Regions from separate parts of the Buttiauxella sp. BIGb0471 genome, predicted to be linked through region 1. Evidence: predicted binding sites of a transcription regulator. Region 1 holds the regulator's gene; each other region holds the start of a gene.
What was found. The regulator Fur, encoded in region 1, represses iron uptake genes when iron is present. The targets are predictions, from matches to a motif close to ATAATAATGAGAACNACTATCAA.
Positions count from the first base shown of each region.

Region 2: a site for Fur is predicted at 1,267-1,289, ahead of ftnA (non-heme ferritin). Genes of this name have one in related genera too.
Region 3: a site for Fur is predicted at 1,028-1,050, ahead of M2371_RS00750 (Nramp family divalent metal transporter). Genes of this name have one in related genera too.

Region 1 is NZ_JANUEU010000002.1:128,750-131,027, forward strand. It holds gene chiP (chitoporin ChiP) at 1-428, shown strand, start outside; gene chiQ (ChiQ/YbfN family lipoprotein) at 476-808, shown strand; gene fur (ferric iron uptake transcriptional regulator) at 898-1,350, opposite strand; gene fldA (flavodoxin FldA) at 1,633-2,163, opposite strand.
Region 2 is NZ_JANUEU010000001.1:682,896-685,173, reverse strand. It holds gene M2371_RS03210 (methyl-accepting chemotaxis protein) at 1-497, opposite strand, end outside; gene yecR (YecR family lipoprotein) at 836-1,180, shown strand; gene ftnA (non-heme ferritin) at 1,382-1,882, shown strand; gene M2371_RS03195 (hypothetical protein) at 2,192-2,278, shown strand, end outside.
Region 3 is NZ_JANUEU010000001.1:164,065-166,342, forward strand. It holds gene M2371_RS00745 (NupC/NupG family nucleoside CNT transporter) at 1-728, opposite strand, end outside; gene M2371_RS00750 (Nramp family divalent metal transporter) at 1,093-2,278, shown strand, end outside.

The DNA.
Region 1 (2,278 bases):
AGCGTATGACGCCAACCTACGCCTCTTCCAACGGTCGTCTTGATGTGTGGTGGGATAACCGCTCTGACTTCAACGCCAACGGTGAAAAAGCGGTATTTGCGGGCGCGATGTATGACCTGAGCAACTGGAATCTTGCGGGTTGGGCAGTGGGTGCATCTTATGTTTACGCATGGGATGCTAAACCAAGCTCCAAACCAACCACAGACGGTTACTATGATGCGGATAACCGCCTGAAAGAATCTGCGTACAGCCTTGATGCGTTGTATACCGTTCAGGATGGCCGTGCGAAAGGCACTCTGTTCAAACTGCACTTCACTCAATACGACAACCATTCCGACATCCCAAGCTGGGGCGGTGGTTACGGCAACATCTTCCAGGATGAGCGTGACGTGAAATTCATTGTTATCGCACCGTTCACCATCTTCTGATTCGAATCCGGGCGTGAAAACGCCCGGATTTCTTAAGGATATCAAGCATGAAAAAAATCGTTCTGACAGTGGTGATGGCGTTAGGTTTGAGTGCGTGTGCGCAGCAACAACCTAAAACGGCTCCGGAAGATACTAAATTGAAACAAGCGTATAGCGCCTGTATTAACACCGCAGAAGGTAACCCGGATAAAATTCAGGCCTGCCAAAGCGTGTTGAATGTACTGGCTCAGGAAAAAGAGCATCAGGATTTCGCGAAGAAAGAAACGGTTCGTACCCTGGATTACCAGAACTGCATCCAGGCAACTCGTACGGGTAATGACCAGGCGGTCAAAGCCAAGTGCGATAAAATCTGGCAAGAGATTCGCGCTAACAACAAATAATGGTAGTGCGTAAGCCATAAAAAAACCGGTGAGCTTCCTCACCGGTTTTTTTACATCTGGCAGCTGAATCAGATGCCAAAAGATGCAGATTACCTTTCGCTGATTTCGTGTGCGTTTTCATCAGTACGGCAATCACCTTCAGCGCAGTGACCGTAAAGGTACAGGCTGTGGTTAGTCAGACGAATGCCATGACGTGATGCGATTTCGCGCTGGCGGGCTTCGATTGAATCATCACTAAATTCAATAACCTTGCCGCAATCCAGACAGATCAGATGGTCATGGTGATGCTGCTGCGTCAGTTCGAACACGGATTTTCCGCCTTCGAAATTATGACGAGTCACAATGCCTGCATCATCAAACTGGTTTAGTACACGATAAACGGTGGCGAGACCAATCTCTTCGCCCATATCAATCAGACGTTTATAGAGGTCTTCCGCACTGACGTGGTGGTTCACCGGCCCTTGCAACACTTCAAGGATTTTTAATCGCGGAAGCGTGACTTTCAAGCCGGCCTTCTTTAATGCGGTATTATTGTCAGTCATGCGGAAATTGTCCTGTTGCTTAACGATTCGCTCGGACTCAGGGTGAGCGTTAAGATGAATGCGTCTCATTATAGAACTGCCATTTCTAAATGGGAACCGCAAGTATTATGCATAATCAAGCTAAAAAATGGCGGCTGAGTCGCGATTTGTTTGCCTTGCTAGCTTTTTGATCAGGAGTTCATTGTACAGGGACAAACTGAAAAGTTAAAAATTTGTAGCGATTATTTTAATCGATAATATCTATCAATGTGACGCAACCCAATAGTTGCGCCACATCTGGCATCAGGCGTTGATGATATCTGCCAGGTTCAGCTCGTCAGAAACTTGTTTGACCCATTTCTGAACGCGTTCAGCCGTCAGTTCTGGTTGACGATCTTCGTCGATAGCCAGACCAACAAAGTGATCGTCGTCAGCCAGACCTTTAGAGGCTTCAAAATGGTAGCCCGCCGTTGGCCAGTGACCGACGATAGCTGCGCCTCGTGGCTCAATGATGTCGCGGATAGTGCCTAACGCGTCACAGAAGTATTCTGCGTAATCTTCCTGGTCGCCACAGCCGAACAGAGCAACCAGTTTGCCATTGAAATCAACTTCTTCCAGCGTCGGGAAGAAATCATCCCAGTCGCATTGTGCTTCACCGTAATACCACGTTGGGATGCCGAGAAGCAGAATATCGAAGCCTTCCAGGTCTTCTTTGCTGCTCTTAGCAATGTCATGCACCTCAGCAACTTCTTTACCGAGCTGTTTTTGAATCATTTTCGCGATATTTTCGGTGTTACCAGTGTCGCTGCCGAAAAAAATGCCTACGATTGCCATGAGTAAAATAACCTCTTGATACTTAATGGTATGGTGGCTGCTATTTGGCCACAGATAGGGCAATCATAGCAGAACACTTCGTGGTGCGGAAACTGCTATCGCCCCGGTGTGCACA
Region 2 (2,278 bases), on a different contig from region 1:
TCCAGAGCCGCGGCGAGCTGTTCAGAACGAGTGGATAGTTCGCCGTTTACGCCAGCAACTTCAGTGGCATTCCCTCGAATGGTATTTGCACTGGTGCGAATATTGGAAACGGCTTTTCCCCAGTTGGATTGCATTTTTTGAATCGGCGAGACCATCAGACCGATACAGTTACTGCCTAAATCCGGTAATTTAGTTTCAAGCTCGCCGCGCGCGAGAATATGCATATGCTCGCGAATGCTCTCGACGGGTTTCACCAGGCAGTGATAAAGGTAACGTTCTGTCACCAGCGTAATAATCATGCTTGCCACGACAGAAGCCCCGAGTAAGAACTGAATAATATCTATCCATTTTGCTTGCGCGGCATTCAGGGCAATGTTCTGCTCAAGATCATTTAAAAACCACAATGCCAGGACGGAAATAGCCAGCCAGGCAACCGTCGAGAAGATGAGTATCAGTACCACCATGACGCGGATTTTGATATTACGAATAAAATTCATGTGATGTATTTCCCCGGTGAAAAAATGAAATTAACTTCCTGCGTCAGCTGAGATCGCTTCATCGTCGTTTATTCGGTTTTTGTATGACTAACTGAAGTTAAACCATGCATTATCTGTATTGTCGGCACGATTCAGCCAAACTTGATGCCCACCATGATCAATTTTTAATCAAATCATTAATGTTACTGTTGATTACTATTAATTAGCCATCTCGCTTTAATTTGCATTAAGTCTTATTCGATGGCGCACCCTAAGTTAAATTAAAACGCTTTATGCTGATGCTCATTTTCTAATTTTGCGCGTGCTAAAATAATAAAAAACACTCGGGTGTCAGCGTGATGAAAATTGTCTATTTAGTTTTAGCCACCGTGTTATTAACCGGTTGCACCATCAATAAAACACCGCAACCGGTCAAAGGCAGCGAAGTCGCTGGCGTGGTTCGTCTGGGCTTCGATCTTGCTCCCTTACAAAACGGAAAAGTGGATACTTACATTGCTCAATCAGCGGCCAGCCATCAGTGTCAGCAATGGGGCTATGTTTCAGCGTTCCCTTATGGCGAGCCAATCAAAACCTGTAGCGTGCGCAGCGGGGCGCTGTGCCTGAACCAAAAGGTAACGCTTGAATACCAGTGTCGCGGAACGGGAATGGAAACGTTCCTCAGAGATGAAATGATTGTTCAGTAATGCATATAAAAGCTTGTCGATAATTATGGACAAGCTTTAAATAGCAATCATTCTTATTCCATTTCAGGATTGGTTTTTAAAAAAGAATAATATTGGCAACCATTCTCATTACGATAATTTAATTAACATTCTCTTTGCATTATTGAAATAATAAAATTAAAGTAGCGCTATTATTGAGAAGCGAATTCCACGGAGCGTGTCATGTTAAAAGCTGAAATGATCGAAAAACTGAATGAACAAATGAATCTTGAGCTTTACTCTTCCCTGCTTTATCAGCAAATGAGCGCCTGGTGCAGCTATCACAGCTTTGAAGGTGCAGCCGCTTTCTTGCGCCGCCATGCTCAGGAAGAAATGGAGCATATGCAGCGCCTGTTCGCTTATTTAACAGATACCGGAAGCCTGCCGCGTATTAATGCGATTCCAGCACCGGAACACGACTATTCGTCTCTGGATAATCTGTTTAACGCCACATACGAACACGAACAGTTAATTACGCGTAAAATTAACGAACTGGCTCACGCCGCGATGACATCTCAGGATTATCCAACCTTTAATTTCCTGCAATGGTATGTTTCAGAGCAACACGAAGAAGAGAAGCTGTTTAAATCTGTACTGGATAAATTAAGTCTGGTCGGTAAAAGCGGCGAAGGTCTGTATTTCGTTGATAAAGAACTCTCAACGCTGGATTCTCAGGCTCAGTAAATTGTCATCGGCAAGCCGCCTGGCTTGCCGTTTTTTCTGCCCCAACCTCATCAATTCCTTCCTGTCTGCCCAACGTTTCGTCTACGACTTTTGGTTGATGGCGTATCACGTTTCTGCGTCTATACTGCTTTAGCATGGTGGTTATCATTTTCATCCGCCGCCAGGTAAGTGTTTGTTTCTTATTATTATAAATAAAAATCCCGCTGTTCTTCTTAATAATAGTGTTAACTAACATGGACACGAAGATAAATGTTAAACACATACAGCATGTTAATTAAGAAGTTATTTTTCCATGAATCATGGGACATCATGATCATTAAAAATAACTCGCATTTGTTCCCTGAAAACACCCTGGATATTTTAAATAATTCTAAAGCACAACTATTACGTAAAAAG
Region 3 (2,278 bases), on a different contig from region 1:
ATGTATTCACCGAGCATTTCGAAGAAGCTTTGACCTTCGTGCAGGTTAGACATCTGGATATTTTCTTCGCTCTCATCAACGCGGTATGGGTTGATCAGCGACAGTACGATAAAGGTACTGAACATGTTCAACACCAGCGCTGCGACCACATATTTTGGCTCGAGCATCGTCATGTAAGCACCGACAATCGACATGGACACGGTAGACATGGCCGTAGCGGACATGGTGTACATGCGGTTGCGAGACATCTTGCCGAGAATATCCTTATAAGCGATAAAGTTTTCTGATTGTCCCAGAATCAGCGAGCTTACGGCGTTAAAGGATTCCAGTTTACCCATACCATTCACTTTAGACAGAACGGTACCGATAAAGCGGATAACAATCGGCAGAACACGGATGTGCTGCAATATCCCGATCAGTGCGGAGATAAAGACGATTGGGCAAAGCACTTTCAGGAAGAAGAAGGCGAGTCCTTCGTCATTCATCTTACCGAATACAAAGTTTGTCCCTTCGTTGGCAAATGACAGCAGTTTCTCAAACATCTCTGAGAAACCTCTCACAAAGCCCAGACCAATTTCTGAGTTCAGGAAGAACCAGGCCAGGATAAGTTCAATCACCAACAGTTGAACGATAAAGCGAATGCGGATCTGCTTACGGTTGCTACTCAGCAATAAAGCAAGTAGCGCAACCACGGCAAGCGCTAAGACAAAATGAAGAACGCGGGACATATTTGCTCCAAATATGAGGCAGGTTTAATTTCGTTGCACATTCTATGAAACAAGCAATAAGAAAACGAGACTAATCGCACACTATAATGATGTCGTGTGACCAAACTCAAAATTAGTGATCAACCATACATTTCTGCTATGTTAAGTAAAGAACATAAAAGTTGCGTCAACGCACATATCTTTAACATAGTGCTTGCTGCAAACAGGCTTCTTTAACAGGCGATCGAAATTCGCCACTGCTAATCCCTCACTATTGTTTCCGTCTATCACAGTAATCGACTATGAGCTTTCAAATGAATTTGATAATCATTCTCACTTTTGATAGCTTGAAACATAGCAAAGGCTATATCTCCAGAGGCAGATGATGACAAACAGTCGCGTTGAAAACAGTGGTACTCGCACAGCGCGCAGATTACGCCTGGCGTTGATGGGGCCGGCTTTTATTGCTGCCATCGGTTATATCGATCCCGGTAACTTTGCGACCAACATCCAGGCCGGTGCCAGCTTTGGTTATAAATTGCTGTGGGTGGTGGTGTGGGCCAACTTCATGGCGATGCTTATCCAAATCCTCTCGGCAAAACTGGGGATTGCGACCGGTAAAAATCTCGCTGAGCAGATTCGCGACCATTATCCGCGTCCGGTGGTGTGGCTTTACTGGATACAGGCTGAAATTATCGCCATGGCGACTGACCTTGCTGAATTCATCGGTGCCGCGATAGGTTTCAAACTGATTCTCGGCGTCTCTTTACTACAAGGTGCGGTGCTGACGGGAATCGCGACTTTCCTGATACTGATGCTGCAACGGCGAGGCCAGAAACCGCTGGAAAAAGTGATTGGCGGATTACTGCTGTTCGTGGCGGCGGCCTACATTGTGGAGCTGATTTTCTCCCAGCCGAAACTGGTAGAACTCGGGAAAGGAATGTTGATTCCAAGTTTGCCGACCAGTGAAGCGGTATTTCTTGCCGCAGGCGTGCTCGGCGCAACCATTATGCCGCACGTCATTTATTTACATTCTTCGCTAACCCAACACCTGCACGGTGGTAATCGAGCCGAAAGGTATTCAGCAACTAAATGGGATGTCGCCATCGCGATGACCATTGCCGGATTCGTCAACCTGGCAATGATGGCTACTGCGGCTGCCGCATTTCACTTCTCGGGCCACACCGGGGTTGCTGACCTGGACGAAGCGTACCTCACGCTTGAACCCTTACTTAGCCATTCTGCCGCCACGATTTTTGGTTTAAGTCTGGTTGCGGCGGGATTGTCATCAACCGTGGTGGGAACACTGGCGGGGCAGGTGGTGATGCAAGGCTTCGTGCGCTTCTATATTCCGCTGTGGGTACGTCGCGCCGTCACCATGGCTCCGTCGTTCATTGTCATTCTGATGGGGCTGGATCCGACCAGAATTCTGGTCATGAGCCAGGTATTACTCAGCTTCGGTATTGCTCTGGCACTGGTTCCGCTGCTTATCTTCACCAGCAATGAAAAATTGATGGGCGATTTGGTCAATACCCGAATCGTGAGAATCACCGGATGGGTGATTGTCGCCA